DNA from 2 places in the Cellulomonas xiejunii genome. Region 1 is predicted to be linked to the other one. Evidence: predicted binding sites of a transcription regulator. Region 1 holds the regulator's gene; the other holds the start of a gene.
The links. Region 1 encodes HspR, which represses chaperone genes until heat shock. Its sites were predicted from a motif close to AAGTTGAGTCNNNNNGACTCAACTT; they were not measured.
Positions count from the first base shown of each region.

Region 2: the regulator HspR is predicted to act here: its motif matches at 13,152-13,176, upstream of clpB (ATP-dependent chaperone ClpB).

Region 1 is NZ_CP101987.1:481,982-497,805, reverse strand. Features, by position in the region: gene nrdE (class 1b ribonucleoside-diphosphate reductase subunit alpha) at 1-219, opposite strand, end outside; gene nrdI (class Ib ribonucleoside-diphosphate reductase assembly flavoprotein NrdI) at 189-605, opposite strand; gene nrdH (glutaredoxin-like protein NrdH) at 805-1,050, opposite strand; gene NP048_RS02445 (chemotaxis protein CheW) at 1,677-1,904, opposite strand; gene NP048_RS02440 (AAA family ATPase) at 2,046-3,899, opposite strand; gene NP048_RS02435 (hypothetical protein) at 4,081-4,503, shown strand; gene NP048_RS02430 (heat shock protein transcriptional repressor HspR) at 4,534-4,959, opposite strand; gene NP048_RS02425 (DnaJ C-terminal domain-containing protein) at 5,002-5,991, opposite strand; gene grpE (nucleotide exchange factor GrpE) at 6,122-6,697, opposite strand; gene dnaK (molecular chaperone DnaK) at 6,748-8,610, opposite strand; gene NP048_RS02410 (DUF3644 domain-containing protein) at 9,079-10,149, shown strand; gene NP048_RS02405 (NACHT domain-containing protein) at 10,403-14,149, opposite strand; gene NP048_RS02400 (hypothetical protein) at 14,253-14,738, shown strand; gene NP048_RS02395 (ribonuclease FAU-1 family protein) at 15,543-15,824, opposite strand, start outside.
Region 2 is NZ_CP101987.1:608,639-624,462, forward strand. Features, by position in the region: gene NP048_RS03020 (signal peptidase I) at 1-600, shown strand, start outside; gene NP048_RS03025 (helix-turn-helix transcriptional regulator) at 538-3,126, opposite strand; gene NP048_RS03030 (glycogen/starch/alpha-glucan phosphorylase) at 3,301-5,784, shown strand; gene NP048_RS03035 (hypothetical protein) at 6,112-7,536, shown strand; gene NP048_RS03040 (LysR family transcriptional regulator substrate-binding protein) at 7,643-8,377, opposite strand; gene trmB (tRNA (guanosine(46)-N7)-methyltransferase TrmB) at 8,374-9,105, opposite strand; gene NP048_RS03050 (VOC family protein) at 9,128-9,907, opposite strand; gene NP048_RS03055 (cation diffusion facilitator family transporter) at 10,018-11,085, shown strand; gene NP048_RS03060 (alpha/beta hydrolase) at 11,051-12,352, opposite strand; gene NP048_RS03070 (histidine phosphatase family protein) at 12,387-13,043, opposite strand; gene clpB (ATP-dependent chaperone ClpB) at 13,243-15,824, shown strand, end outside.

The sequences.
Region 1 (15,824 bases):
GTAGTACCGGTTCTCGACGAGGTAGTCGAGCTTCTCGTCCAGGTCGTGGAAGAAGACCGTGTTCTGGTTGACGTGCTGCAGGAAGAACTCCCGCGCAGCCTGCCGGTCGGCGTCGAACTGGATCTTCCCGTCCGCGTCGTACAGGTTGAGCATCGCGTTGAGGGCGTGGTAGTCCAGCCCCGTCTGCTCTACGCGGGTATCTGTGACTGTCGCTGCCAAAATCTTCCCAATCCCTCGCGGACGCGGTTGACGTCCTCAGTTGTTCCCATGAGCTCGAAGGCGTACAGGTAGGGCACGTGGCACTTGCGGGCCACGATGTCGCCCGCGATGCAGTACGCCTCTCCGAAGTTCGTGTTGCCGGCCGCGATGACGCCGCGGATCAGCGCACGGTTGTCCTCGTCGTTGAGGAACTTGACGACCTGACGCGGTACGGCGCCCCCTTCGTTGCCCCCGCCGTACGTGGGGACGACGAGCACGTACGGCTCACTGACGCGCAGGAAGCCGTCCGCCGGTCGCAGCGGGATGCGCTGCGCCGACAGTCCGAGCTTCTCGACGAAGCGGTGCGTGTTGTCGGACGCGGAGGAGAAGTAGACGAGCTGTGCCACCGTCTGACTCCTTCCCCGCGAGCTGCGGTGATCGCCCGGACCTCGGACACGCCGAGACCTCGATCGCTACCGGGTGCAGGTCGACCGGCGCCGTTCGGCGCCGGCCGACCTGTTCTCGAATGCCCGCCGGGCCGACGCGGCGTGAGCCATGCGTCGGCCCGGGGCGTGCGGGGCGGCGGACCCGTGCGGCCCGCCGACGTCAGGCGACCTGCGTCGCCAGCTTCTCCGCGAGTGCCTTGATGCGGTCGGGGCGGTAGCCCGACCAGTTCTCCCCGCCGACGACGACGACCGGCGCCTGGAGGTGCCCGAGCGACATGACGTAGTCACGTGCGTCGGCGTCCTCCGAGATGTCGACGACCGTGTAGTCGTGGCCGAGCTTGTCGAGGGCGCGGTACGTCGCCGTGCACTGAACGCAGGCCGGCTTGCTGTACACCGTGATGGTCATGTCTGCTCCCCCGAGCTCGTGGTCTGTGTGTGATCGCCTCTGGCGGCCGCGTCACCCGGGGGCGGGTGCCCGCGTCGCCCTCGTCGGCCCGTCGCGAGGCCCCCGGGAGGTGCCGTCCGACCTGCTGACGAGGCTCGCGTGACATCCCTGTACTTCGGGGCGAGCCGTCTGTGTAGACACTACACCTGGGGTCTGACAGCGCAAGTCACTACTAAGTGTTGTGTTACACCCGTGTCGTTCTTCACCCTGTGGGCTTGGTCGCACACTACCTGTGGACACCGACAAGGCCGCCTGACGTGCGGGGACGCCGGGCCGCCACACGACACGCCGCGGCCGCCCACATCGGCATGCACAGGGCAGGGCGTGTCGTCCCCATGCCCGTCCACAGGCGATTCGGGCGTCCTGTCTGCTATGTCGCGACGAGCGCTCCGGCGCGTCGCGCGGCGACACCCCGAAGGAGTGCGCGGATCACACCGAGCGGAGGGGAAGGAGACGCGCTCGGCGGTCCCGACAGCCGGCGGCGGCCCGCCGGTCGGGTCCTTCCACGGGTGCACGCTCGGCCCACGGCGTGCGACCGGAGCCCTGCCGGGTGCGCGTCGTTGCGCGCCCGGCACGGCTCCCTGGGTTCAGAACGAGGTGAGCGCGCGGCCGAGGGCCGCGACGACGACCAGTCCGCCGACCGTCCAGGCGAGCATCGAGCCCAGGACGTAGCCGACGTAACGCAGACGCTGGCGGGCGGTGCCCTCGAAGTACGGGGCGGGGGCCCAGCGGATGGTCTCGTTGAGGTGGCGCAGACGGGTGCGCAGGGGCAGGGCAACGGTCGTCGGACGACGATGCCAGGTGACGGCGGACACGGCGGTAACGCTCCTTGTGAGTGCGATGAGTACGGAGTGCCGGGGTCACCGGCACTCCGTATCGTCTCACGATCTGGACCCAGTCCTAGGACCTAGTCCCCCTTGCGGACCACGCCGTACGCCCTGACGGGCGACCGCTGGTCAGGCGATTCGCAGGTGCTCACCCGGCGACGCCGGCCGGACCCCGTCGGGCCGCGCGGTGACCGCCTTCTCGAGCACCCCCGTGATCTCCTCGCCCACCAGCTCGTGCCGCTCCAGGAGCGCGTCCCGCAGGGCCTCGACGAGGTCCCGGTTGCTCGCGAGCAACCGCCGCACGGTGGCCCGCGCGCTGTCCAGGACCTCCTCCAGCTGCGCCCTCGCCGCGTGGTCCCCGATGACCGCCGAGACCAGGTCGCGGTCGGTCGCCGCGAACGACACCAGCGACCCCGTCATACCCGCCGCACCGACCATCTGCGCCGCCGTGCGGGTGGCCGCCGCGAGGTCGGAGGCCGGCCCGGTGGTGGTCTGACCGAAGAACAGCTCCTCCGCGACCCACCCGCCCATCGCGATCTGCACGAGCGCCCGCAGGTCGTACTGCGTGTGGGTGTAGACCTCCTCGCAGTCACCGTGCGCGAGCAGGCCCAGCGCCGAGCCGCGCTTGACGATCGTCAGGACCTCGAGGTTCCGGTTGGGCGCCACGAGCCACGCGGTGACGGCGTGCCCGGCCTCGTGCGTGGCGATGAGATCGCGCTCGCCCTTCGTGTACGTCACGGGGTGGCCCAGGCCGACGAGCTCGGTGATGCGCGCCTGCTCCACGTCGACGAACGACATCGCGTCGTCGCCGCGGCGCAGCGCGTTGACCAGCGCCTCGTCCAGCAGGTGCTCGACCATCACGGGCGTCCAGCCGCTGGTGGCGGCTGCGACCCGGTCGCGCACGACGGGCTCGTCGAGCTCGGGGTGGTGTGAGCGCCGGGCGAGGAAGTGGTCGACGAGCGCCCGCCGCCCGTGCGCGTCCGGCGGGTTGAACGTGAGCCGCCGGTCGAAGCGGCCCGGGCGCAGGAGCGCCGGGTCGAGGTGGTCGGCGCGGTTGGTCGCGGCGATGAGCAGGATCGGGGCGCGCGTGGGGCGGCGCTGCATGATCTGGCGGTGCGGCGGCAGCAGCAGGTTCACGGCCGCGACGAGGCGGTTGTAGAGCTTGTCGGCGCCCACGGGCTCGTCGAACGACTGCATCTGCACCAGCAGCTCGTTGACCACGCCACCCGTGCCCTCGGAGATCATCGCGTTGCGCACGACCCCGGTGCCCTGGCCCGTCAGCATCGCCGCCGGCGACGGCAGCGCCACGAACGCGGCGGTCGGGTCCGAGCCCAGCAGTCCGCCGCGACGCAGCGCGATCGCGTCGATCTCCTCGATGAACCCGATCGCGCCGCCCTCCTTGCGGGCCGCGGTGCGCAGCGCCTTGAAGTAGGTGCGGATCTTGCGGGCCGTCGCGCCGTAGTACATCGACTGGAAGCTCGTCGCGGAGACGAACAGGAACGGCACGCCGGCCTCGGCGGCCATCGCCTTGGCCGTCAGCGTCTTGCCGGTCCCCGGGGGGCCCTCGAAGAGGATTCCGCGCCGCGGAGTGCCGCCCATCTGGTCGGCGAACCGGCGGTGCGTCTGGAAGAGGTCGATGGAGCGCCGCACGTCGTCGACGATCGGGTCGATGCCGACCACGTCGTCCAGCGTGACGTCGACCTGCTCCGGCCGGTACGTGACGTGCGGCGAGCGCCCGGCACCCACCTGGGTCCCCACGAGCAGCGCGATCAGCGCGACGAAGAACAGGACGGGCGCGAGGATCATCGGGTCGACGTCCGGCAGCACGACCAGCGGGCGCCCGGTCAGCGCCGACCACACCACGTACGCCTCAAGGGCGAGCACGACGAGGCACAGCCGGATCACGCGCCGACGGCGCACCCGCTCACGGTCGACGGCGATGTCGTGCGCGCCGAGCTGGGGGCGTGCGGGGGCGTCGGTCACGGGCAGACCCCTTCGTCAGGCGACGACCGCGCGGGGGCCCGGCCGCCGCATCCGCGGTGGTTCGGCCATCGTGGTCCGGATTGTCCGAATCGGACAACAGCACGGGCCGACTGTCACCCGTCCGGCCCATGACCCGGCGCCGAGCCGGTAGGTTGCGCGCGACGTGACGAGCGGAGGGTGCGTGGACGTGGAGACAGAGGTGACCGGAGTGGTCGACGCGCCGGCCGGGACCGCCGAGATCGAGGTGCGGCTGCTGCCCTGGCGTCCTCGCCGACGCGTCGTGGACCACGGCATCGACCTGGCCTCGCTCAGCAGCGCGGCCGACGACCTGATCGGCGGCGTCGTCGCCCTGGTCGTCGCGGTCCTCGCGGCACTGCTCGCGCTCGTGGTGGTCGCCGGGGTCGTCGTCGTGCTGCTCGAGCTGTGGATCGTCGGTGCGATCGCGCTGCTCCTGCTCGTCGCACGCTTCGCCGGGCTCCTGCCCTGGGCCGTGCACACCGGCCGCGGGACGTACGAGCGCTACCGCTGGCTGCCGAACGCGGCCGCGCGCGTGCGCGAGCTCAACGGCACACGCCACGCCCGGTTCCGCTGGTACTGGGCCTGACCATCCCGACCACCCCGAGCGGGCGGCGGCTCAGCTGCGGCGGGTCGGGCCGGACGTGAGCTCACGCGGCACCCAGCGGGGTCGACGCGGCGGGTCGGCCTCCGCCAGCGGGTGCAGCCGGTCCGCGACGACGTTGCCCGTCGGGTCGGCGCGGAACACCCGGCGACGCGGGTCGACGAGCGTGCGCAGGAACTCGACCTGCCGGCGCATCACCCGGACCTCCTCCTCCAGCTCGAGGACCCGCTTGATGCCGGCCAGGTTCACGCCCTCCTCGTGGGAGAGGCGCTGCACCTCGCGCAGCAGCTGGATGTCGTGCATGGAGTACCGGCGGCCACGCCCGCGCGTGCGGGCGGGGCGGACCAGACCGAGGCGGTCGTACTGGCGGAGCGTCTGCGGGTGCATGCCCGCGAGCTCCGCGGCGTCCGAGATCGCGTAGACCTTCGCGTCCTCGTCCATCACACCTCCCGCCCTTCTCGCTCCTGCGGTCCGGTCACGGCGTCAGCGCCGCGCCTGCGCCATGAGGTCGGCGCGCACGTCCTGGCCGGACGTCGCGATGCCGAACGCCTGCACGGCCTCCTTGGCTGCCGCCGACAGCTTCTGCGGGACGACCACCTGCACGTTGACGAGCAGGTCACCCGTGCCCTTCGACGTCACGACACCCTTGCCCTTGACGCGCAGCGTCCGGCCGGACGGCGTGCCCGCGGGCACCTTGACCCGCACCGTCGAGCCGTCGAGCGCCGGCACCTCGATCGTCGCGCCGAGGGCAGCCTCGTCGAACGCGATCGGGACCGTCAGGCGCAGGTTGATGCCGTCGAGCGTGAACACGGGGTGCGGCTCGACGTGCACGGTGATGACGAGGTCGCCGGCAGGCGCACCGGGGTCGCCGGGGCGGCCCTTGCCGCGCAGCCGGATCTTCTGCCCGTCGCGCACGCCCGCGGGGATGCGGGCGTTGACGGTGCGGCCCTCGACGGACAGCGAGATCGTCGAGCCCTCGACAGCCGTACGGAACGGCAGGGTCGTCGACGCCGTGAGGTCCGCGCCCGGCTGCGGGCCGCGCGCGGCACCGAACCCGGGACCGCCGCCGCCGAAGAGCCCGCCGAGGATGTCCTCGAAGCCGGCACCGCCGGCGCCACCCGTCGAGTAGCGCACGCGCCCGCCGGGCCCGTTGGCGCCGCCGCCGAACATGCCGCCGAAGACGTCCTCGAAGCCGGCCGTGCCGCCGCCCCGGCCACCCGCGGTGAAGCGGGCACCACCGGTCATGGCGCGCAGCTGGTCGTACTGCTGGCGCTGCTCGGGGTCCGACAGGACCGCGTACGCCTCGCCGATGTCCTTGAACCGCGCCTCGGCAGCCGCGTCACCCGGGTTCTGGTCGGGGTGCAGCTGGCGAGCGAGCTTGCGGTACGCCTTCTTGATCGCCGTCGCGTCGGCGTCCTTGGTGACGCCGAGCACGGCGTAGAAGTCCTTCTCGATCCAGTCCTGTCCGGTCACGGCGCCTCCCTCCGGTTCGTCGTGCTGTGCGTGTCCGTGGTCGTGCTCCCAACGATCCAGGTGCCGCAGGGGCGGCGGCCGGTGCTCGGCCGCCGCCCGTCTGCGTGCGTGGTGCTGATGATGCTGGTAATCAGGCCTCCGGGTCCACGACCGCGACGCGCGCGGCCCGCAGGATCCGGCCCGGCGTGCGGTAGCCGGGCTGCAGCACCTGCTGCACCGTGGGCTCGGTGACGTCCGCCGAGTGCCCGTGCATGAGCGCCTCGTGGACGGCCGGGTCGAACGCCTCACCGACCTCGCCGTACCGCTCGATCCCGAGGCGCTGGAGCGTGGACTCCAGCTTCTCGGCGATCGACGCGAACGGTCCGGTGAGGTCGCCGTGCTGCCGGCTCAGCTCGATGTCGTCGAGCACCGGGATCAGCGCCTCGCCGACCGTGGCGACCCCGCGGTCGTGGGCGGCCAGGGCCTCGGCCTTGGACCGCTTCACGTACGCGTTGTACTGCTGCTCGAGGTTGTAGTGCGCCGCCTGGGCGCGCTGCAGGTCCTCGAGCCGCTCGGCCGCGAGCTTCTCCGCCGCGACGAGGCCCTCCAGGACGACCGACTCCTCGGCCTCGGAGGTGACCTGCTCGGCCTCGGCCAGCACGGCCTCCTCGGGCGTCGGTTCGCGCAGCTCACCCGTCTCCGGGTCGACGCGACGCTTGTCGGTCACGCGGGGGTTCTCCTCGGGTTCGGGTGTCCCTGCCTGGGGTCGATCCTCGGTCACTTCTTGTCGTCCTCGTCGTCCACGATCTCGGCGTCGACGACGTCCTCGTCGGAGGTCGTCGAGCCCGCGTCGGCCGCGGGGGCGCCGTCACCGGCCGGGTTGGCGGCCTGGTTGGCGTACAGCGCCTCGCCGATCTTCTGGCTCGCCGTGAGCAGGGCCGCGTGCTTGGCCTTGATGGCCTCGACGTCCGTGCCCTCGAGCGCGGCCTTCAGCTCCGTGACGGCGCCGCCGACCTCGCCCTTCACGTCGTCCGTGAGCTTGTCGCCGTTGTCGGCCAGCAGCTTCTCCGTCTGGTAGACGAGCTGCTCCGCGGTGTTGCGGGTCTCGGCCTCCTCGCGGCGCTTCTTGTCCTCGGCGGCGTGCTCCTCGGCGTCCTTGACCATGCGGTCGATGTCCTCCTTGGGGAGGGCAGACCCGCCGGTGATCGTCATCGACTGCTCCTTGCCCGTGCCGCGGTCCTTGGCGGACACGTGCACGATGCCGTTCGCGTCGATGTCGAACGTGACCTCGATCTGCGGCATGCCGCGCGGCGCCGGCGCGATGCCGGTCAGCTCGAACGTGCCGAGCGGCTTGTTGTCGCGGGCGAACTCGCGCTCACCCTGGAACACCTGGATGAGGACGGACGGCTGGTTGTCCTCGGCCGTGGAGAAGATCTCCGAGCGCTTGGTCGGGATGGCCGTGTTGCGCTCGATGAGCTTGGTCATCACCCCGCCCTTGGTCTCGATGCCCAGGGACAGCGGGGTCACGTCGATGAGCAGGACGTCCTTGCGGTCGCCCTTCATGACGCCGGCCTGCAGCGCGGCACCGACGGCCACGACCTCGTCCGGGTTGACGCCCTTGTTGGGCTCCTTGCCGCCCGTGAGCTGCGTGACGACCTCGGAGACGGCCGGCATACGGGTCGAGCCGCCGACGAGGACGACGTGGTCGATGTCGTTCACGGAGATGCCCGCGTCGCGGATGACCTGCTGGAACGGCGCCTTCACGCGGTCGAGCAGCGACTGCGTCATCTGCTGGAACTGCGCGCGCGTCAGCTTGGTGTCCAGGTGGATGGGGCCGTTCTCGCTCATCGAGAGGTACTGCAGCGAGATGTTGGTGCTCGTCGCGGACGACAGCTCCTTCTTGGCCTGCTCCGCCGCCTCACGCAGACGCTGCAGGGCGATCTTGTCCTTCGACAGGTCGACGCCCGTGGTGTTCTTCACCTCGGTGACCAGGTGCGCCACGATCGCGGCGTCCCAGTCGTCCCCGCCGAGGCGGTTGTCACCGGCGGTCGCGCGGACCTCGATCGTCGAGAAGCCGTCGTCGTCCTTGCCGACCTCCAGCAGGGACACGTCGAACGTGCCACCACCCAGGTCGAAGACGAGGATGTTCTCGTCCTCCTTGCCGCGCTCGAGCCCGTAGGCGAGCGCCGCGGCGGTCGGCTCGTTGATGATGCGCAGGACGTTGAGGCCCGCGATGGTGCCCGCGTCCTTCGTCGCCTGACGCTCGGCGTCGTTGAAGTACGCCGGGACCGTGATGACGGCGTCCGTGACGGGCTCGCCCAGGTACGCCTCGGCGTCACGCTTGAGCTTGCCGAGGATGCGGGCGCTGATCTCCTGCGCCGTGTACTTCTTGTCGTCGATGGTGACCGACCAGTCCGTGCCCATGTGGCGCTTGACGGACGAGATGGTGCGGTCGACGTTGGTGACCGCCTGACGCTTGGCGACCTCACCGACGAGCACCTCGCCGGTCTTGGAGAACGCGACCACGGACGGAGTCGTGCGCGACCCCTCCGCGTTCGCGATGACCGTGGGCTCGCCGCCCTCGAGGGTGGCGACCACGGAGTTGGTGGTGCCGAGGTCGATGCCGACTGCTCGTGCCATGGGTGTGCCTTCTTCCTGGAGCCGGGTGGGGCTCCGACGTGCTGTGGTCTGAGAGACGTCTTGAGTCCGCCAGACTCAAGTCTGCGATGCGCCGGGGGCGCGGGGCAACTGGAGGCGGCGGAAGTTGAGTCTGATGGGCTCAACTCTGGAAGGGTGGAGTTTGTTCCCGGGTGCGTCTCGCTCCGCGTCTCACTGCCGAGAGTGGAGCCAGCCTTGCTCTTGGCCGCCTTGCTCGTCGTGTCGGACGCGAGAGTGCTGCCCGCCTTCGACAGTGCTGCCTTCGAGGGCTTGCCCATGGTGATCACCTCCTGCCGTGGGCGTCGCTCACAGAGTGACACCCGGGTCCGACAGACACACCCACCAAGGGCAACCCGCCGTGCAACAGACCCAGCACCGACGCCGCGAGTCGTTCGCTCAGGCGTGGTCGTAGTCGCGTGCCACCGCCACCGCTGCCGCTAGGTTCGACACATGGCTCCTCGGCCGCGGTGGTGGCACATCCTCCAGACCTCGAAGAATGAGGTCCGGCTGGCTGTTGACATCTACAACCGCTCGGGCAACGAGCGACAGCTCGAAGCGTTCATCGTGCACATGACACTCGGCTGGCTAAAGCTGCTCCAGGCCCGCGTAGACGAGCAGGGCGGCGACCTCATCCAGCGCGACGCCCGGAACTGGCGGCGGAAGCATCCCGAGGGCGGCTGGCTCTACAAGCCGCTGCGTACCCTGCTGCGCGACGTGCTGGACGAGACCGATCCCCGAGTCGCCAACATCAACTTCTTCGTCGGCCTGAGGAACCAGATCGAGCACCGGCACGAGGCGAAGATCGCGTCAGTCGTCGCCGGCCGGACACAGGCGCTCCTTCTGAACTACGAGACGACGCTCGTCGAGTTCTTCGGCACTGACGAGGCTCTAGGCACCGAACTGCGCTTCCCGCTGTTCGTCTCCTCGATCACGCAGGATGCGACAGCGGCACTTAGGACCCTGCGAGCTCAGGTCCCCCGCGGGGTGCTGGACTGGATCCAGGACTTCGACGCCGCTCTTGAGCCCGGGATCACGGCGGAGCAGAAGTTCGACTTCCGGATCTATCTCATCCCCCACACTGGGCCCAAGACCGACGCAGACGCGGCGATGACATTCGTTCACGCCGACCAGCTGACCCCCGAGCAGAACGCAGTCGTTGAGCAAGTGCAGACGATCATCCGTGAGAAGAAGGTGCCGGTAGAGGACCTCAACGGCCTCCTGCCGAAGGCGGTCGTGGATGCGGTCGACACCGCGATCGAACGCCCTTTCACTCTCCACATGCACACGCAGGCATGGCGGTACTTCCAGGTGCGTCCGGCGGCGGACGCGCCCAATGCGGCCGCGACAAAATCCGACTTCTGCCGGTACAATCCGGCCTTCAGGCAGTACGTATACACACCGCAGTGGGTCACCTACCTGATCCGACACTTGTCCGATCCCACCACTTACGACGCGATCATGGCCCATCAGGTCGTCGGCATGCGCGAAGGTCGAGACGACCCGGATCTGTCGATCCGTTAGCCACGTCAGGTCAGAGGGCACTACGCGACCGTGACTGCGGCTCCGGCCGAAGGTCTCCGCGGTGCCGCCCGGCGAGGCGAGGATTCGGACAAATTGGTGAGACGGCGAGCGTCTCACTAATTCGTCCCGCTTCAGGTCAGGGCGTCGGGCGCCGGACAACTTCGATGAGCTCCTACACCTCTTCGCATTCTTGACCTCGCCCCGACCAGGAGCGGGGGCGTAGACGGACATCGCCCGACGCGGCTCTGTGCTTCTAGCCTTCCCTCATCCAGTTCAGCCAGTCGTCGGTGGAACACGTACGGCGCAAGGAGGCGACCATCACGCGAAGAACGGCCGGCGAGCATGACGGCCGCTCGCGCACGAGCGCGGCGAGGCTGATCTGGACGGCCTGTCGTGATTCAGGTGTGTCGACGACGCCGATGAGCGCGTCGGCAAGGGCTTCCGCTTCCCGTGGGTTGCTCGTGTTGCGCAGCTCCCGGACGAGAGCTGCGGTCGCCACCGTGAGAGCTGCCGCCGAAGCGTCGAGCCGCACCAGGGTTGTCGCGACCTGGGCAGCATCACGAGGGTCGCACTCGTCCAAGGCGTCGCTCAAGGTGGCCGAGGCAAGCATGGACGACGCGGGCGATTCGTCCAACTCTGTCAGGAGGCTCGCCAGGCCCGGGAGGGATGAGATCTCGAGCCGGTAAGACGGGTCCATCGCAGAGCTGACTCCCGCCCGAGCGACGCTGCGCGCTTCTGCTGATGCGTCGATCTCCACCAGGGTCCGCGCCCACCTGATGACGAGCGACCGCTGCCGGGGGCGTGCACGGCGAAGAGCCGTGACTGCGAGGGACCTGCCCTCCGGCGTGGGGTCGAGTGCAACCAACGCCTCGGCCAGGGGCACTGTCAGATCGGCGTCGTGAGGATCGTCCAATGCCTGTGCGATCGTCTCGCAGACATGCATCCGCGCCTCAGGTGTCGACGCGAGCTCCAGGAGAGCGCGGACGATCTCGCTCGTCACTCGTGGGTAGGCCGTTCTGGCGAGAAGGCCTATCGCGGCCACCGCTGCGCGCCGTGTCTCCGGCGATGTAGCGACCTCGATGAGAACAGCTCGTCGTTCACGGTCGAGGCCAGAGTCCTGGACAGCGCGGAGCACTGCCGCGACCGCTCTGCTGCGGGCGGTCGCCGAATCGTCCAGGCGCACCAGCGTCCTGGCGAGACGGCCGACCTCGAACGGTGCGGCCGTGTCCATGGCCTTCATCACGGAGGCCGCCGCCAACGCACGTGCAGAGGGTGCTCCGTCGAGCATGACGAGAGCTCTCGCAAGTTCACTGACACACCGCGGGTCGTGCGCATGCACCGCCTGCACGATGGCCGCTCGTGCTGCGCCACGAGATTCCGGGGTGGACGCCAGTGCCAGCAACGCCTCGGTCAGGGGGACGACATCGACGGGGTCGGCCGTGCCGAGTACGCGCATGATGGACGTCGCCGCCGCCTCTCGTGAGCCGGAGGTCGTCGCCAGCTCGACTAGAACACGAGGCTGTCGCTGCATCGCCCACGGGTGTGGTCGACAGATCGCCGTCGTCAAGGCAGCTGTGGCGGCGAGCCGGGTCGACGGTGTGTCCTCCAGCTCCACCAGCAGCAGGGCGAGGTCATCGACGATCTCTGGGTGGGCCACCATCCCCTGCAGCAGCGCTGATCGGGTGGCGGCGCGCGACTCCGGCGTCGTGGCCAGCTGCACGAGCGTCCACTCCATACCCAGGGTGCTCACCCCTCCGATGTCCCAGGCGTCGAGGAGCGCGGTCGTCGCACGGTTGCGAGCCTCTGGCGTCGTGGCCGTCGCTATCAGCGCTCGGGCCAGCTCGATCAAGGCTTGCCGGTCCTGCTTCAACGTGGCGAGAGCCGCGACGATCCGGACACAGACCTCGTCGTTGGATCCAGTCCAATGACGCGTCCGCGCCATCGCGCGAGGGGCCACGACGGCGTGTCTAATCCGACAGTCGTTCAGCAGCGCTTGGTGCTCCGGCACCCAGTCGCCTGGGTCGGACTCGGCGGCAATGGCGAGCAGCTGATGCTCGAACACGTCGTAGGCGGCCCGGTGCGCAGGCGTGCTCCGTGGCGGACCGACGCGGTCGAGGATGCGATCGAGCAGCTCGCCGCGCGACCTTGCGTTGTGAGCGGCGACAGCGGCTGGCAAGGACACGGACCACTCAGGGTCGAACCAGAGGTGGGGGACGAGATTCTGGGCCGCTTCTGCACCGGGGAGCGAGGCGATGTGCTCCGCGACGAAGTGCTCGAGAAGCGTTCGGTGGCGAAACTGTCGGGTGACCCTGCCCTCGCGGTCGTCGCTTTGTCGCGGCGTGACGTTGTCCATGGCGCGTGCAAGCTGTGGAGGTGGCCGGAAGGGCTCCACGAAGGCGTCCTTCCACGTGCCCAGACCGCTGGGCATGCCGGCGACGGCGGTCCCCGCCCAGGTCGCGAGCAGCTGAACGCAGGCGTGCACGTCAGACTCCGTCTGCCCCGACCAGTCCCCCCGGAGGAGGCGTCGCGCCACTCGGTCATACAGCGCCCTACGCCGCTCCGGCAGCTCGCCGGCTTCACTCTCGGCGATGAGGCAATAGAAGGTCGTGACGAGCGGGACGACCGATGCTCTCTGGAGCTCTGGGCTGGCGCGAATCCCTCGGACGAGTCCCTCAGCACGCTGACGGTCGCTGCTGAACCACGCCTCGATGAAGGGTTCGACGTCATCGGGGTACCTGATGTCCCGGAGTTCGACGACGCGAGGCCGGACGAGACCGGGCGAGGTTCCCCGGAACGTGGCGTCCCACGCACCGTGCCTGCTGGTGACCACTGCTCGCCACGACCGGAGGCCGAGGAGGCCGTCCAGGCGCGCCCGCTGCCCTGCTACGTGCGGCGCCTCGTCCAGCGAGTCGACGATGACAAGGACGCGCTGAGCACGTGCGTAGGTTCGTTCCATACGGGCAACCGACCCGTCGCCCCCGAACGACCTATAGCCATGGGACGCGGAGAACGCGGCCGAGATGAGTGACGAGGCGGGGTCCCCCTCGGCTTCCTGCCACACGGCCCACGAGGTGACGAGAGGCAGTTCGATCTCGGCGAGCGACTTGCCGGCGCGGATTCCGTCCAGCGCTCGGGTCGCGGCTTGGCGTGCGTAGCGATGCGCTAGCCACGTCTTTCCCGAGCCGGGGCCTCCGAGGACGACGACCGTCTGATGGCCGTCCAGAGCGTCCGCGTCGCTCATCACGACGTCACCCCCTTGCTCGACTCCGCGAAGCGACTGCTCGAGGCGGGACGGGGGGAGACCGTCCGCACGCCATGTCGAGCGATCCCAGTCCGCTCTGCGCGACTCGAGGTAGTCGATCACCTCGTCGACCGGCGCCACGTCGTCGAGCCGCTCCACGGCGCTTCGGAGCACCCCGAGCTCCGCGTGAGCCTGCCTGGAGCGCTCCTCGATCTCGACGATGACCTGTGTTCGCCGCAGCAGCTCGATCATGGCTGCCCGAGAGAATCCCGGCAGTCTCGGAGCCGCGCTCGTCAGGTAGGCGCACGCCGCTCCGATGCACGCATCGACGAGCGGCCGCGCCGCCATCGACGAGTAGAACCGGACCTGACCTCCGCCCCGCCTGTCGACGAATCGCTCGAACTCGCCCGGCGCACCCAGGGTCACGGCAGCGACGAGTGCGGCGTCGTCGTCTGCCAACGTGACGAAGAGTGCGCCGACGTCGCGGGCAGCACTTTCGAGGTCCGCTCGTCGGGTGACGTCCGCGACCCCCGCAAGGCGCCGGTCAAGCTCTGTCGCGATCCGCGTCGCCACGGGATCCGGTGCTGAACCCCGAGGGCGCTGTCCCACGAGACCGGTTGCATCACCCACGGCGTCGGCGCCGCTGCTGAGGACGTCGGTGGCTCCCGAGAGTGGGTCGACCGCAGCTCGAGCTATCGCAGCCACGCGGATGCCGAACTTCGCCACCCCAGCGGCGAGGAGCAGCACAGTCGGATCCACGGCTCGAACCTAGCCGAGAGGAACTGGCGCTGGACATCCGTTACCCGCAGCCCAGTCTCTGGCGCGACGGCACCGATCTCCTCGCCCCGCTAGCCTCCTGGCTGTGGCAGTCACTCCGGAAATCCAGGTCGCACTCGTCGGTCTCGGTGGCGCGGCTGTCGGTGGTCTACTGACCGTGTCGTGGCAGGCGATCTCGACGTCTATGGCGAATCGCAAGGAGGCGAAGGCTGCCCGCCGTGCCGAGCGCAAGGACCTTTACGTCGAAGCGCTCTGGGGGCTGCGTGCGATCCGACGCGAGATGCGCGAGACGTACCTCGCCGAGCGGGCCGCGAACGAGCGAGGCGAGGCGTTCACGCCGGGGGACCCTGTCGAGTGGTGGAAGCTCGAACGACTCGTATTCGAGGTCGGGGTTCTCGGCAACAAAGAGGTGTTTGACGCGCTGACCGCCGCCGCTGAGACCTACCGGGAGTGGGTCATGAGCCTGGACGCCGAGAGCGGCCTGATCACCTTCTCCGTGATCGAGCCGAAGATGGCTGCGCTGGAGCCCTCGCTGCGTGCCGCGATCCGCAGGGACCTCGACGTCGGCTGAGCAGCCCGGGCCCAGCCCGGTGCAGTCGCCGTCTGGCAGGCCCCCGCCGGTCTGCTACTCCCCCGGCAACCCGGAGCTCCGCAACGACCCCCGGCTGAGGAACAGGCCCAGGTGAGACGGGTCATCTCACCCACTCGTCCGGAGGTTGGCCACGGACCCAGGCAGCGGACGGGCTCGGTGGGTCCCTACACGCTCCCCTGCGGAGCGGCGACCAGGCAGCGGCCAGAGAGCAGTCGGCGCCCGCCCCGGACCCAGCGGCACTGAGTATTCGGACAACTAGGTGAGACGCGCGCCCTCTGACCCAGTTGTCCCACCGCAGGTCAGGGCGTCGGGCTCGGGACAACTTCGATGAGTTCCTACAATCGCTCAGGCGCCCGTGCTGCTCGAAGCGGCTACCGGGCGTGACAGCGTCCGCACGAAGTCGTCGCGAGAAGGCGTTCGATGCTCAGCGCTCGGTCGATAGGCAAGAGCTGACTCTGGAGCGTCGGGCAGACGGTCCAGCTCGGTGGCGAGCACTCGTGCGTACCGGGCTCGCTCGTCGGTGGCGACCCATCTGGCCTCGCGGTCGCGCTCATACAGACGGTCGCCGTCGTGTCGAGGGAAGGTCGTAGAGGTTCTCGCGATGCTCCCGAGGAGCCACCAGCGCTGCCCCAGGGTTGGCGGGCCACCACTTGGGAGAGATGAGGGCGAGTGCGAGGTCGGTCGTCGCGACGACGTCGCTCTGGCAGTTGTGCTCGCTGACGACGCCACGCTGGAACAGGCAGAAGGGACAGCCGTAGTCGACCGGTTCGTGGCTCGGCATGGTCACGGTGTCCAGCCGTCCCACGCACTCCACCAGTGGTTGTTCGAGTCGAGTTGGGCTACGACATCGGCTGCGGCCGCCAGCACGAGGCCGACGGTGCCCTCATCGATGCGTCCGGTGACTCGCTGCCAGTGCAGGTCGGCCACGTCTTTCCACTCGCGTCGGCCGTCCGGGAAGACGATCAGGTCCAGGCCGTGATCGTCGGTCTCGAACCCGTTCCGTCGGCGCACGATGGGCGCTTCGAAGTTGATGTACCAGTTCTGGAAGGCCCCCGCGGCATCGAA
Region 2 (15,824 bases), 130 kb from region 1:
AGCCGGTGGCGCGTGACCGCGCGCAGCGTCGGCGTCGGCCTGGGCTACGGCGTCCTCGGCGTGGTCCTGCTCGTCGCCGCCGTCACGATCCTCGTCCCGCGCCTCGCCGGCGCCGTGCCCCTGACCGTGCTGTCGGGCTCGATGGAGCCGACGCTGCCGGTCGGGTCCCTCGTCGTGGTGCGTCCCGTGGACCCGGCCGACGTCCGGATCGGCGACGTCGTCACCTACCTGCCGAACCCCGACGACCCCACGGCGATCACGCACCGCGTCACGGGGATCACGCACCGCACCGACGGCGGGGTGACGTTCACGACGCAGGGCGACGCCAACGGCGCACCGGACCTGCCGGTGCAGGACTTCCAGGTGCGGGCGCGCGTCTGGTACGTGGTGCACCACCTCGGGCATGTGAACTCGGCGGTCAACGTCGACGACCGGCACGTCGGGGTCGTCCTGGTGGCCGGAGGGTTCTTCGTCTGGGCGGGGAGCCTCTGGTACCGCGCCGGGCGCAGCCGTCGAGCGGCGGCCGCCGTGGCCGTCTCAGCCGGTGGCGACCACGGCCCCGTCGAGCTCGCCGAGCAGGGCCCGGTCCGACACCCCTAGCTTCTGCATCGCCCGGTAGAGGTGGCTCTCGACCGTGCGCACCGACAGGTAGAGGCGGGAGGCGATCTGCCGGTTGCTCAGGCCCTCGCGGGCCAGCGCCGCGATCTCCGCCTCCCGCCCTGTGAGCGGCGCCGACCGGGCCTGGGGACGGCCCAGGGACTCGGCGACGGCCGACCCGGCGACCGCACGCACCTGCTCCTCGGTGAGCTCGCCACGCCCCTCCTCGACCGCGCGCCGCCGGGCGACGTCGAGCGCGACGTGCACGAGCGGTCCGGGGACGCGCATCATCGCCACGGCCGCCAGCACCTCGGTGCTCGTCCCCTGCGAGATCGTGCGGTGCAGGTGGACGAGCGGCCGTACGATCGTGAGCCGCGTCCGGGCGCACAGCTCCTCCAGCCGGGCCAGCCGGTCCGGGGTCAGCTCGAGGGGCGCGAACGACCAGCACAGTGCGGCGCTGGCGAGCCGCCCCACCGCGAGCTGCTCCTCGCCGGCGGCCCACAGAGGCTCGCCGTCGGGCGGCTCGGCGCCCCCGGACCGGAAGTACGCGACCTCCGCGGTCGCCCACGGCAAGGCGAAGTCGAGCGCCGGCAGGTACGGGCGCGGGGTCGCCCGCAGCTCGTCGAGCAGGGCGGCCGCGAGGTCGGTCTCGCCGCGGCGCGCCCGCAGAGTCGCCGCGAGCGCGAGGATCCGCTCGTCGTACGGGCTCTGGACGGGACCGCACCGCCCCATCTGCAGCACGACGCTCAGCGTCCGGCGCGCGCCCTCGTGGTCGCCCTGGACGAACAGGCCCGTCGCGAGGCCGCGCGCGGCCAGCCGCACCCCGAGCATGCTGAGGTCGTCGTACGCCGCGCTGAGCCGCTCGCGCCACCAGTCGATCGCGTCGTCGACCTGCCCGGCGAGCAGCAGGGCGTCGCCCCGCAGCGCGTCGAGCTGGTGGCCGATCGCGTGCTGACGCCGCGAGCCACCCCAGCCGTCCAGCAGCTCGAGCGCGCGGTCCGGCGCGCCGGTCTCGACGGCAGCCTGCACCTGCAGGACGAGCACGAAGTCACGCAGCGGCGCCGGCACGTGCGCGCCCTCGAGGTCGGCGACGCCCACCGTCGACGGCTCCAGGGCGTAGAGCCGCTCCAGGGCGTCGAGGACCCTGTCCTCCAGCTCGGGCAGCACGAGCCGCCCCGTGGGCCCGGGGTCGTGCGTCATCCCGTCGCGCAGGGTGCCGCCCGTGGCCGCGGCCCACTGGCCACGCAGCAGCACGTACGAGCCGAGGTCGTCGGGGTCGTCGGTGGGGGAGGGGACCGTCCCCTGGAGGATCTCGTCCACGTCGATCGACGTGAAGTTGTCCAGCAGGCGCAGCCGCAGCAGCGACAGCGCGGTCGCCAGGTCACGCTTGTCGAGCCAGGCCCGGTACCGCTGCGAGGCCTGCGTGCGCACCGACTCCGTGAGGATGGCGACCTGCTGCGGCGCCGGCCAGGACGTCGCGTCCTCGCCGGTCACGTCGACGCCCGCCGGCAGCGCGAGGGCGGGCGGGGGGAGCACGCCGGTCCCCAGGGTCCCGTCCGCGAGCGCCCGCAGGTCGGCGTGGGCGCGGGGCGACAGCCGCAGGCGCAGCACCTGCCCGAGCGCGGGCGGGCTCACCGTGACCGTCGGCTCACGGCCGCCCTCGTGGACGGCGACCCGCCCGGCGGCGTCGAGTGCCGCGAGGGTGTCCGCGCCGACCAGTCGCCGGGCGGTGGCGAGGTCCACCAGGCCGAACCAGGCCAGGACCTCCAGACCGCGCCGCGAGGTCTCCGACAGGTCGGCGAGGAGCCCGAGAGCGACGGCGTCGGCGCGGACCATGTCCAGGGCGCCCGTCTGCGCCCACCGACCGCTCACGCGGGCGACGACGCCCGCGTCGACCGCCGCGCGGACGAGCGCGACCGCGACGCGCGGGTTGCCGCCGGAGCGTCCGGCCACGACGGACGCGAGGTGCCCCTCGACCTGGCCGCCGAGGCGCTCGGCGAGGAGCGCGGACGTCGCGCTGACGCCCAGGGGGCCGACCCGGACGACGACGGCGTCCCGCACCAGGTCGGGAGCCGCGGCGTCCACGTCCGTCCCGCAGGGTGCGGTGAGCACCACGGCGACCCGGCTCGCGTGGCGTCGCGCGACCGCGGCGACCACCGCGGCCGACGCGCCGTCGAGCAGGTGGACGTCGTCGACGAGGACGGCAGCCTGACCGCTGCCCACGGCCTCGGCCAGGGCGGTCGTGGCCTCGGCGAGGCCCCACCGGGCGCCGCTGCGGGGGCGCAGCGTGGGGTGGGTGGAGAACGCGGCGAGGGGCAGGTCGCGCGCGCCATGGTGGGCGGCGAGGCTGACGACGGCGGTCCCGGTGCCGCGCAGACGTTCCGCGAGCGTGGCGAGGAGGGTGGTGCGGCCGGAGCCGACGTCGCCCAGGAGCAGGACGTCCCTGTCCGCCCGGACGTGCCGTGCTGCCGCCTCGAGCGCGTCCTCGTGGAGCTGGACCGTGCCTGCTTGCTGGGTGGTTTCGCCCATCGTCCCAGGATGGCCTGATCGGACGTTTCCTGCCGGATCGACCCGCGGTGCCGGGTCCTGCACGTGAGACAGGGCACAAAGACACGCCGTGAGACACGCGGTTGGGGCAGTTCGTGGGGGATTGCCCAAGCGCTCGCCTGGATTCACCGGCAACAGGGAACTACCGTTGCGCAAGTGACTGAGAACCGTGCCAACAACAGTGCGCCGGTGACGGCCCCGCACCACTCCGTCGAGGGCTTCGTCAAGGAGTTCCTCCGCGAGCTGCACTACGGGCAGGGCGTCACCATGGAGCGCGCCAGCGTCAACGACCAGTACCTCGCGCTCGCCCGCACCGTCCGTGAGTACCTCATGGCGCGCTGGCTCGAGACGGTGCGTCGCCAGCGCGACGCGCAGGCCAAGTCGGTGGCGTACCTGTCGGCGGAGTACCTGCTCGGGCGCCAGCTCGACAACGCGCTCCTGGCGACCGACATGGCCGAGATCGTCGAGGAGGGCCTCGCCTCCCTCGGCATCGAGCTGGCCACGCTGCGCGACCAGGAGGTCGAGCCCGGCCTCGGCAACGGCGGCCTCGGGCGCCTCGCTGCGTGCTTCGTCGACTCCCTGGCGACGATGAGCGTCCCGTGCATCGGCTACGGCATCCGCTACGAGTACGGGATCTTCCGCCAGACGTTCGTCGACGGCTTCCAGGTCGAGAAGGCCGACTCGTGGCTGACCCTCGGTGCGCCGTGGGAGTTCCCCCACCCCGAGTCGGCGGTGACCGTGCACTTCGGCGGGTCGACCGAGCGGTACACGGACGACGACGGTGTCGAGCGCAGCCGCTGGGTCCCCGCGTGGGACGTGCTCGGCGTGCCCTACAACTACATGGTCCCGGGTTACCAGAACGGCCGCGTGAACACGCTGCGGCTGTGGAGCGCGCAGGCCACCGAGGCGTTCGACCTCGCGATCTTCAACTCCGGTGAGTACGTCGACGCCGTGCGCTCGCAGACGTTCGCGGAGAACATCTCCAAGGTGCTCTACCCGGAGGACTCCACGCCGCAGGGCAAGGAGCTGCGGCTGCAGCAGCAGTACTTCTTCGTCGCCTGCTCGATCCGTGACTTCATCGAGAACGTCCTGCCCGACGACTTCGACCTGCACCGGCTGCCCGAGCGCATCATCTTCCAGCTCAACGACACCCACCCGGTGATCGCGGTCCCCGAGCTCATGCGCATCCTCGTGGACGAGAAGAAGTGGGACTGGGACGAGGCCTGGGCCGTGACCCAGAAGTGTTTCGCGTACACCTGTCACACCCTGCTGCCCGAGGCCCTGGAGGTCTGGCCGGTCGCGCTGCTGGGCAAGCTGCTGCCGCGCCACCTCGAGATCATCTACCGCATCAACGACGACTTCCTCGCCGAGGTCGCGCAGCGCTACCCCGGTGACGAGCTGCGCCTGCGGCGGATGTCGATCATCGCCGAGCACCCCGAGCGCTCGGTGCGCATGGCGTACCTCGCGACCATCGCGGGCTCCAAGGTCAACGGGGTCGCCGCGCTGCACTCGCAGCTGCTGCGCGACAAGGTCCTGCCCGACTTCTCGGAGTACTGGCCGGACAAGTTCACCAACGTCACGAACGGCGTCACGCCCCGCCGGTTCGTGCGCCTGGCGAACCCGGCGCTGTCGGAGCTCATCACCGACGCGATCGGCCCCGGCTGGATCACGGACCTCGCGCGCCTGCGCGAGATGGAGCCGTTGGCCGACGACCAGGAGTTCCGCGAGAAGTTCCGCGCGGTGAAGGCGCACAACAAGCAGCGCCTGAGCGTGCTGCTCCAGCGCCGCGACGGCATCACGCTGCCCGCTGACGCGATGCTCGACGTCATGGTCAAGCGCCTGCACGAGTACAAGCGTCAGACGCTCAAGGTGCTGCACATCGTGTCGCTCTACGAGCAGATCATCAGCGGCGAGCTGGACCCGACGTCGATCCCGCCGCGCGTGTTCGCGTTCGGTGCCAAGGCTGCGCCTGGCTACAAGATGGCCAAGCAGACGATCGCGCTGATCAACCACGTCGGACGCACGGTGAACGAGGACCCGCGCGTCAAGGGTGCGCTCACCGTCGTGTTCCCGCCCAACTACAACGTGACGCTGGCCGAGACGCTGATCCCGGCGGCCGACCTGTCCGAGCAGATCTCGCTCGCGGGCAAGGAGGCGTCCGGCACCGGCAACATGAAGTTCGCGCTCAACGGCGCCCTGACGATCGGCACGGACGACGGCGCGAACGTCGAGATCCGCGAGCTCGTCGGCGACGAGAACTTCTTCCTCTTCGGGCTGCTCGAGCCGGAGGTCGAGGAGCTCGTCACCGCGGGCTACCAGCCCTCCAAGTTCTACGAGGAGAACCCGACGCTGCGCCGGGCGATCGACCGCATCGCGTCCGGCACGTTCGCCGGCGGCGACCGCACGGTCTTCGAGCCCATCGTGTCGAACCTGCTGTACGAGGACCGGTTCCTGGTCCTGGCGGACTTCCAGTCGTACCTCGACGCGCAGGCCCGCGTCGACGCCGCGTACCAGGACACCGAGGCGTGGACCCGGTCCGCGATCCTCAACGTCGCCCGGTCCGGGTACTTCTCCTCCGACCGCGCGATGTGGGACTACATCGACCGCATCTGGCACTCGCAGCCGCTCGTCGCGCGCTGACGCACTCGTCCTGGCGCTCGCTCGCCGGGCGACAGCACCGTCACAGCAGCACCCTCACCGACGCCCGGTCGGTCACCTCAGGTGACCGACCGGGCGTCCGCGTGTCCGGGTCACCTGGTCGTGCGCGGGTCGCCCGCTCGTTCATCACGATCGTGGACGCGCGTCACGAGGTTCACTCGTCTGCGCTGTCCGGTTGCTCCGATACCCCCGATCCGTGGTGCTTTCACCCAGGTGACCTGCGGTGACGCCGCTTCTACCCTGCGAGGTGCAGCGCCACCAGCAACCTGCCCGGCTCCTTTGCGAGGGACGGGCATGAAGGAGCACCTCGTGTCCCCCACCCCGTTCCGACGAGCCGCGGCAGTCGTCGCGCTCTCGTTCCTCGCGCTGGGCGCCGGCTCGCTCGGCGCCCAGGCCGTGACCGAGACCCCGACCGTGGCCGCATGCACCGGCACGGTCACCGGGCCGACGTACACGAGCCTCGACGACCCGACCATCGAGAAGACGCTCACGAACGGCACGGCGGCGATCGTCGACGGTGGCGTCGCGATCAGCGCGACCAACGGCCACGTCGCGTTCACCGACTACGGCATCACGCCCTTCGCGCTCAGCGCGGCCGGTAGCCCGTCGCTGGACTACACCGCGACGAGCGGCCAGCTGCCCGGCCTGACGATGTCGTTCTCGCTGGAGGGCGCCTGGGCCGGCACGCTCGTCCACGAGCCGGACGTCTACGGCGCCGACCAGTGGTGGAGCACGCGTCCGGTGGGCGGGTTCGAGCGCGCCGAGCTGTTCACGCTGAACGAGCTGCTCGCGCAGGAGCCTGACGCCATGATCATGGGCGTCGGGTTCTCGCTCGGCTCGGGTGCGACCGGCGCGGGCACCGTGCACGGCTTCACGGTCGGCTGCACGACCTACGCGTTCGACGTCACGGCCACCCCGACCCCGACGCCGACTCCCACGGCGACGCCGACGGTGGCCCCCACGTCGACCCCGGCGCCCAGCGCGTCGCCCACTCCCGGCGCCGTCCCGGTGCCGGCCCTCGACATCGTCCAGCCGACGTGCAACGGCACGACCGTCGTCCCCAACGGCAGCATCGGCATCAGCCCCGCGAGCACGGTCGTGTGGGCCGTCGTCGTCGCAGGCTCGGACGGCGAGTCGGACGAGGACTACATCGCCGAGTCGGAGGAGGGTGAGGCGCGCGTCGTCGCGGTCGCACCCGGCACCTACGAGGTCTGGGCGCTGACGGTCGACGGCGAGTTCGGTGACCTCGGCGACTGGCAGGCGGACGACTACTTCATCTACCGGACCGTGACCATCAACGCGTTCACCGGTCCCTGCCCGGCCGTCACGTCGTGGACGCCGTCGGCCGACCAGCTGACGGCCGCCAACCAGGGCGGCTTCACCGCCCCGGCGCGGGTCAACCAGGGTGGGGCGGTGACCCTGGGCGGTCTGCCGGCCGGTGCCCGGGTGCGTACGTTCCTGTTCTCCGTGCCGACGGACCTCGGTGCGGCCACGGTGGCCGCTGACGGCACCCTGAAGGTCACGATCCCGGCGGGCACCACGGTCGGTACCCACCGGATCGCGGTGTACCAGGCGGACGGCACGCTCATCGGCTGGCGGTCCGTCGAGGTCGTGGCAGCCGGGCAGCAGCTCGCCGTCACGGGTGTCGACCCGCGTGCGGGGATCCTCGCAGGCGCGGTGCTCGTCGTGGCCGGTGGTGCGCTCGTCGTGGCCCGCCGCCGCCTGGCGAGCTGACGCAGCAGCACCTCGACGACGCCCGGTCGGTCACCTCACGGTGACCGGTCGGGCGTCGTCGCGTCCGGGCGCGTCGTCGAGCCGGGACGTGCGGCGCGAGGGCGGCTCAGCGCCGCTTGCGCGGCGGGGTGCGGCGCGGCGCGGGGCGGGGCGTCCGCGCCGCGTGGCGCGACGGTGCGGGCGCCTTCGCCGGGGAGGCGGCCGGGGCCTGGGTGCCGGCCCCACGGGAGCTGCCGGCGGTGCGTCCCCGCACGATGCCGACGAGCTCCTGCGCGTGCGGGTGCTCGGTGTCCGTGCGCCACACGAGCACGACCGGTGAGCCCGGCGCGTCGGGGACGACCCGCACCGCGGTGCCGCGGCGGTCGTGCAGCCGCGCGAGGGAGTGCGGCACCAGCAGGACGCCCGCACCGTTGGCGACGAGGTCCGCGGCGGTGGGTACGTCGGGCACGTCGAGCACCTCGACCTCCGGGGGCTGCCACCCGAGGACGTCGTCACCGGGGACGAGCAGCGTCTCGCCCGCGAGATCGGGCACGTCGACCTCGCCGACGACGGTGAGCACGTGGTCCTTGCGCACGACGACGACGGTCTGCTCGGTCCACAGCGGCACCACCGCCCAGCCGGTCGCGGTGCTGGGCGGCGTGGCGGGCAGCCCGGACGGTCGTGCGTCGGCCCCGGCGGGGGGCAGTCGCAGCACGGCCGCGTCGACGTCGCCGCGCAGCACCGCGTCGACCGCATCGGACGCCCCCGCGTGCACGACCTCCAGCGGGTCGTCCGGGAGGCGCTCACGCCACACCCGCGCCCAGCGGTCGGGGCTCGTGCCGGGTACCAGGAGCAGCCTCATCGGACGCGCCGCACGATCACGTCGGTGACCTCGTGGCCCAGGTCCCGGCCGCGCTGCTCGAAACGGGTGACGGGCCGGTGCGCCGGCCGCGGCACGACGCCGCCGGCCAGGTCCGGGTCGGCGGTGAGCACGTCGCGCATCTGCTCGGCGTACGGCGCCCAGTCGGTCGCGACGTGCAGCGTCCCCCCGACGCGCAGCCGGTCGCGCAGCAGTGCGACGTGCTCGGGCTGCACGAGGCGGCGCTTGTGGTGGCGCACCTTGGGCCAGGGGTCGGGGAAGAACGCGTGCACCGCGTCGAGGCTGCCCGGCGCGACGTCGGCACGCAGCAGCCGCAGGGCGTCGCCGTGCGCGACGCGCACGTTGGTCAGGCCGTGGCGCTCGATGAGCAGCAGCAGTGCCGCCAGGCCGGGCAGGTGCGCCTCGACCGCCAACCAGTCGCGGTCGGGGTCGGCGGCGGCCATCGCGGCGGTCGCGTCGCCCATGCCGGACCCGATCTCGACGACGAGCGGCGCCGTGCGCCCGAACAGCGCGACGGTGTCGAGCAGGCCCTCGGGCGTGCGAGGCGGTGGCGCGCTCGGGTCGTCGACCGAGAAGCCCCACCGCGGGAACAGTCGTTCGAGCGCGTCGACCCGGTCGACCCCGAGGGGGGACCGGCGGGACTTGAAGGTGCGCACCGGGTCGTGGGCGCGCGTCGCACGATGGGTGAACACGTCGATCGGGTACTGCACGGCGTCCACCCTACGCACCGGATCAGGCGACGACGTCCTCCTCGGGTGCCTGGAGCAGGGCGAGCACCTCGCCGGCGGGGCCGCGGACCAGGAGCATCCTCCCGTACGGCGTGTCCTCGGGACCGCTGACGACCTCCCCGCCCAGCTCGGCGACCCGGGGAGCGACCGCGTCCGCGTCCTGCACCGCGAGGTACCAGGTCCAGGCCGCCGGGACGTCACCCGCGCCCGGGCCGTACCCACCGATCCCGGCCGCCGGCGTCCCGCCCACGGACAGCGACGTGTACGTGAAGTCCGGCGCGCTCATGTCCTGCTGCTCGTAGCCGAACAGCTCGGTGTAGAAGCGGCGTGCCGCGGCCGGGTCGTGCGACATCTGCTCGGCCCACACGAACGCCCCGGGGGCGTCGGTGAGCTCCCACCCGGTGTGGTCACCGGCCTCCCAGAGCCCCACGAGCGCGCCGGTCGGGTCACTGAGGAGTGCCATGCGGCCCAGGGAGAGCACGGACACCGGCCCCAACGCGACGGTCGCCCCCGCCCCGACGGCGGTCGCCACGCTCGCCGCGATGTCGTCCGTCGCGAGGTACACGCACCACGCAGCGGGCTGCGGGACGTCGGACACCCGGATCCCCGCGACGACGTACCCGTCGACGGTCGCCAGGACGTACCCGTCGGTCTCGGGCTGCCCGGGCCGCAGGTGCCAGCCGAGCAGGCCGCCGTAGAACCGCTGCGTCGGCCCGAGGTCCGTCACCGTGATGTCCGCCCAGCCGGGGACACCGGCAGGCCACGGGGTCGGGGTGACGGTCATGGGAGGTCCTCCGGAGGGTCGAGGTGCGGACGTCGTCCGCGGCAGGGCCAGCACAGCCAACCACCACGGCCCGCATCGCGCACAGCGGGCGCACGTGCTAGTCCGGTGCCATGGCACCTGACGGGGGGGACGGACCCGACGAGCTCGCGCCGCGCGTCGGGCGCGACGAGTCGACGGGCGGGGGCGAGTCGACGGGCGGGGGCGAGGCGACGCGCGGGGGCGAGTCGACGCGCACGGTGATCCTCGCGCTCGTGGCGAACGTGGTGATCGCCGTGGCCAAGACCGCGGCGGCGGTGATCACCGGTGCCGCGTCCATGCTGGCGGAGGCGGCGCACTCGTGGGCGGACACGGGCAATGAGGTGTTCCTGTTCGTCGCGCAGCGTCGCGCGGACCGTGCCCCCGACGCGACGCACCCCTTCGGGTACGGACGCGAGGTCTACGTGTGGTCGATGTTCGCGGCGATCGGGCTGTTCGCGGTGGGGGCCGGGGTGTCGGTCACGCACGGCATCCAGGAGCTGGCGGACCCCGAGCCTGCGTCGGACTTCGTCGTCGCGTACGTCGTGCTGGGCATCTCGCTGGTCCTCGAGGGCGTGTCGTTCCTGCAGGCGCTGCGGCAGAGCCGTGCCGAGGCGCGGCAGCGGGACCGCGGCGTCCTGGAGCAGGTGCTGGCCACGTCCGATCCCACGGTGCGCGCGGTGTTCGCCGAGGACGCCGCGGCGCTCATCGGGATCGTCATCGCGGGCGCCGGCATCGCGGCGCACGAGGTGACGGGCTCAGCGGTGCCTGACGCGGTCGGGTCGATCCTCGTCGGCCTCCTGCTGGGCTTCGTCGCGTTCGTGCTCATCCAGCGCAACCTGCAGCTCATCGTCGGGGAGGCCGTCGATCCCGCGCTGCAGGACGCGGCCCTGCGCCGGCTGCTGGCGATGCCGCAGGTCGCGCGCGTGACGAAGCTGCGCCTGGAGATCGCCGGCGCGCGGCGCGTGCTCCTCACGGGCGCGGTGGACCTGGCGGGCGAGCCGGACGAGGCCGAGGCGTCGCACCAGCTCGCCCTCGTCGAGGACCAGGTGCGCGCCATCCCCGGTGTCGTGGGGGTGGTGCTGTCGCTGTCCGAGCCCGAGGAGCCGTCGCTCCTGCCGTCGGACGTCAGCCCGGCACGCGCGCGGCGAGGAAGTCGGTGACCTCCCGCAGGTACCGCTCGCGCACCGGCGCCGTGGACAGCGCGAGGTCGTGCGCCCCGCCGGCGATCTCGAGGTAGGTCACGTCGTCGCCCAGCAGCGGGGCGCGGCGCGCGATCTGCGCGGGGTCGAGGACGGAGTCGGTGCTCAGCAGCGCGTCGTGCAGCGTCTTGTGCGGGCCGGCGGCGTCGGACGCGAGCACGAGCACCGGGACGTCGAGGCCCAGGCCGCGGGCCACGCGCATCTGTGCCCGGCGCACGGCGCGGACGAACCCGGCGCGCACCGGGAACCCGGCGTGCGGCTTCCACGCGAGGTCGAAGTCCCACTCGCCGCCCGTGTCGCGGTGCAGCGCCCGGCCGTAGTGCGGCGCGATGGTGCGCACCGGGACCCGCGGCGCGGGCCGTCCGACGACGTGGACCGCGCGCGCCAGCAGGTTCTGCTCGAACCACGAGCCGCGCAGGTCGAGCCACGGCGAGTTGAGGACGAGGGCGTCGACGAGCCCCTGCCCTCTGCGCGCGTCCGCCCAGAGCGCGGCGGTCAGCCCGCCGGTGGAGTGGCCCAGCAGGACCACCACGTCGTGGTCCGCGCGCAGCAGCCGGACCGTGGCGTCGATCTCCTCGGTGTAGGTCGCCAGGTCGGTGGTCTCGTTGGGCGGTCGGCCGGGGCGGATGGACCGACCGTGGTCGCGCAGGTCCAGGGCGTACGTGTCGTACCCGGCCGCGGCCAGCGCGTCACCGACGTGCGGGTGGAAGAAGTAGTCGACGAACCCGTGCAGGTACAGCACCGCGCGCCGGGTGGGCGGGGCGTCGGGGTCCGGGACGCGCCGCACGAGGGTGGCCTCGGGGTCGACGTGCGTCCGGCGAGCGACCGCGTCGGGCCGCAGGTGCAGCGTGCGCGCACGCCACCGCTCCCCGAGCACGTCGGTGCGCTCGTCGTCCCACCGGTCGCGCACTGCGCCGTCGGGCAGGGCAGGGGTGTCGTCGTCGGCCACGCGCAGATCCTCGCACGGGGCCCGCACGTGCTCGAAGGACCGCGGCGGGCGCTGTCTGACGCGGTCGGGCGCCCCCGTCCGCGCGAACGCCAGGCTCTCCTCGACCACGGACACGACCTGCTCGAGCTCGGCCGCGTCGCGCGGGCCGTAGAGCATGATCTCGGTGCCGAAGTCGGCGTACTGGTGCGGCTCGGCCCAGCCCAGCCGGACGAGCTCCGCGCACCGCTCCGGGGGCAGGGTCAGGTGGATGCTCGTGTCCTCGACGCCGTGCAGGTGCACCGGCTCGAGGAGGGTGGGCGCGGCCAGGCAGAGGTCAGGCGACGGACGGCACGGGCGTCGGTGTGCGCATCGGACGTGCGGCGACGTGCCCCTGCCCGGCGACGTCGACCGCGAGGCTCGTGATGCGGGCGGTCCCGTCCGGCTCGACCTCGACGGTCGAGACCGACGCGTTGGGCAGCGGCACGAGCCCGACCTCGTCGACGGTCGCCAGGTACGCGCCGAGCGCGAGCCCGTGGCCGACGACCAGCACGTGCCCGTCGCGGTGCGTGTCCGCGATGCGGGCGAAGACGTCGCGCGTGCGGTCCATGAAGTCGGCGCCCGGCTCGCCCCCCGGCAGGCCGGGGTGGGTCCCGGCCAGGACGTCGGTGACGAGGTCCGGCCACGCGACGACCTCGTCGAGGACACGCTCGGGCCGCTGCTCGTAGATGCCGAAGGCGTACTCCCGAAGGTCGGGGTCGGTGCGCAGGGGGACGTCGGGGTGGGGGCGCAGCAGCTCGACGGCGGTGGCGACGGCCCGCCCCGACGGCGACGCCCACGCGGCGGTGAACGGCGTGCGTGCCAGGTGACGGGCGGTGGCGCGGACGCCGGCGCGGCCGTCGCGCGTCAGCGGGGAGTCACAACGGCCCTGCAGGATGCGGCGGGCGTTGAAGTGGGTGCGGCCGTGGCGGACGAGCGTCATGGTGAGGGTCATCGGTGCCCTGCTCTCTCTCGGTGGTCGCCCTGACGCTAGGAGCGGCACGTGTCCGGTGGGCGACGCCGGTGTGACGCGGGCGTGACGGTTCCGCCGGGTGCGCCGATGAAGTTGAGCGGAATAGACTCAACTTCGGATCCCGTTGTGATCGACAGACCAGATCACACGCGACACACGCACGCACGCACCGGAGGTTTCGTTGGACGCGAAGTTCACCACCCGCTCGCAGGAGGCGCTGGGCGATGCCATCCAGTCGGCCACCGCAGCCGGCAACCCCCAGCTCGAGCCCGCGCACATCCTGGACGCGCTGCTCCGGCAGGAGGGCGGGGTGGCGAACGGGCTCCTCGACGCGGTCGGCGCCGACCGCGCCGCGCTGGGCCGGTCCGTGCGCGGCATGCTCGTCCAGCTGCCCTCGTCGTCGGGGGCGTCCGTCGCGCAGCCGTCGGCGTCGCGTCAGGCCGCCGCCGCGCTCGAGGCCGCCAACGCCGAGGCCCGGGCTCTCGGCGACGACTACGTGTCCACCGAGCACCTGCTCATCGGCCTGGCCGCCGGGCAGTCGGGCGTGGCCGACGCGCTGCGCGCCGCCGGTGCGTCGCGCGACGCGCTGCTCGCCGCGCTGCCCAACGTGCGCGGGTCCGCGCGCGTCACCAGCCCCAACCCCGAGGGCACCTACAAGGCGCTCGAGCAGTACGGCGTCGACCTGACCAAGCTGGCCGCCGAGGGCAAGCTCGACCCGGTGATCGGCCGCGACGCCGAGATCCGCCGCGTCGTTCAGGTGCTGTCCCGCCGCACCAAGAACAACCCCGTGCTCATCGGCGAGCCCGGTGTCGGCAAGACCGCCGTGGTCGAGGGCCTCGCTCAGCGCATCGTCGCCGGTGACGTCCCCGAGTCCCTGCGCGGCAAGACGCTCGTCTCGCTCGACCTCGCGTCGATGGTCGCGGGCGCCAAGTACCGCGGTGAGTTCGAGGAGCGGCTCAAGGCCGTCCTGGCCGAGATCACCGCGTCCGACGGGCAGGTCGTCACCTTCATCGACGAGCTGCACACCGTCGTCGGCGCCGGTGCGGGCGGCGAGGGCGCCATGGACGCGGGCAACATGCTCAAGCCGATGCTGGCCCGCGGCGAGCTGCGGCTCGTCGGCGCCACCACGCTCGACGAGTACCGCGAGCGCATCGAGAAGGACCCGGCGCTCGAGCGGCGGTTCCAGCAGGTGTTCGTCGGGGAGCCCTCCGTCGAGGACACGATCGCGATCCTGCGCGGCCTGCGCGAGCGGTACGCCGCGCACCACCGCGTCGAGATCTCCGACGGCGCGATCGTCGCCGCGGCCACCCTCTCCGACCGGTACATCACCGGGCGGCAGCTGCCCGACAAGGCCATCGACCTCATCGACGAGGCCGCGTCGCGCCTGCGCATGGAGCTCGACTCCTCGCCCGTCGAGATCGACGAGCTGCAGCGCGCCGTGACGCGCCTGGAGATGGAGGAGCAGTTCCTCGCCACGGCCGACGACCCCGCGTCGAAGGACCGCCTCGCGCGGCTGCGCGCGGACCTCGCGGACCGTCGCGAGGAGCTCGCCGCGCTCAACGCCCGCTGGGAGAAGGAGAAGGGCGGCCGCAACCGGGTCGGTGACCTGCGCGTGCGCCTCGACCAGCTGCGGGCCGACGCCGACCGCGCCCAGCGCGAGGGGGACCTCGCCACCGCCGGGCGGCTGCTCTACGGCGAGATCCCCGCGGTGGAGAAGGAGATCGCCGCCGCGGAGGCCTCCGAGGTCTCGGACGACGAGGTCGCCGAGGCGCCGATGATCGCCGAGAAGGTCGGCCCGGACGAGGTCGCCGAGGTCGTCGCCGCGTGGACCGGCATCCCCGCCGGCCGGCTGCTCGAGGGCGAGACCGCCAAGCTCCTGCGCATGGAGGAGGTGCTGGGCAAGCGCCTCATCGGGCAGCGCGCGGCCGTCGCCGCCGTGTCCGACGCCGTCCGTCGCGCCCGCGCCGGTGTGTCCGACCCCGACCGCCCCACCGGCTCGTTCCTGTTCCTCGGGCCCACCGGTGTCGGCAAGACCGAGCTGGCCAAGGCGCTCGCGGACTTCCTGTTCGACGACGAGCGCGCGATGGTCCGCATCGACATGTCCGAGTACTCCGAGAAGCACTCGGTCGCGCGGCTCGTGGGCGCGCCCCCCGGGTACGTCGGCTACGAGGAGGGCGGGCAGCTCACCGAGGCCGTGCGGCGCCGCCCGTACTCCGTGGTGCTGCTCGACGAGGTCGAGAAGGCGCACCCCGAGGTGTTCGACATCTTGCTGCAGGTGCTCGACGACGGCCGCCTGACCGACGGCCAGGGCCGCACCGTCGACATGCGCAACGTCATCCTCGTGCTGACGTCGAACCTCGGCTCGCAGTTCCTCGTGGACCCGACGCTCGACGAGACCGCGAAGCGCGAGGCCGTCATGGGTGCCGTGCGGGCGGCGTTCAAGCCGGAGTTCCTCAACCGGCTCGACGACATCGTGCTCTTCGACGCGCTGACCCTCGAGGAGCTCGGGCGGATCGTCGACCTGCAGGTCGAGTCCCTGGGGCGGCGGCTCGCCGACCGCCGGCTCACCCTGGACGTGTCCGACGGCGCGCGCGAGTGGCTCGCGCTCGAGGGCTACGACCCCGCGTACGGCGCCCGCCCGCTGCGTCGGCTGGTCCAGAAGGAGATCGGCGACCGGTTGGCACGCGGCCTGCTCGCGGGTGAGATCCACGACGGCGACACCCTGCACGTCGACCTCGGCGACGGCGCGCTGACGGTCCGCGC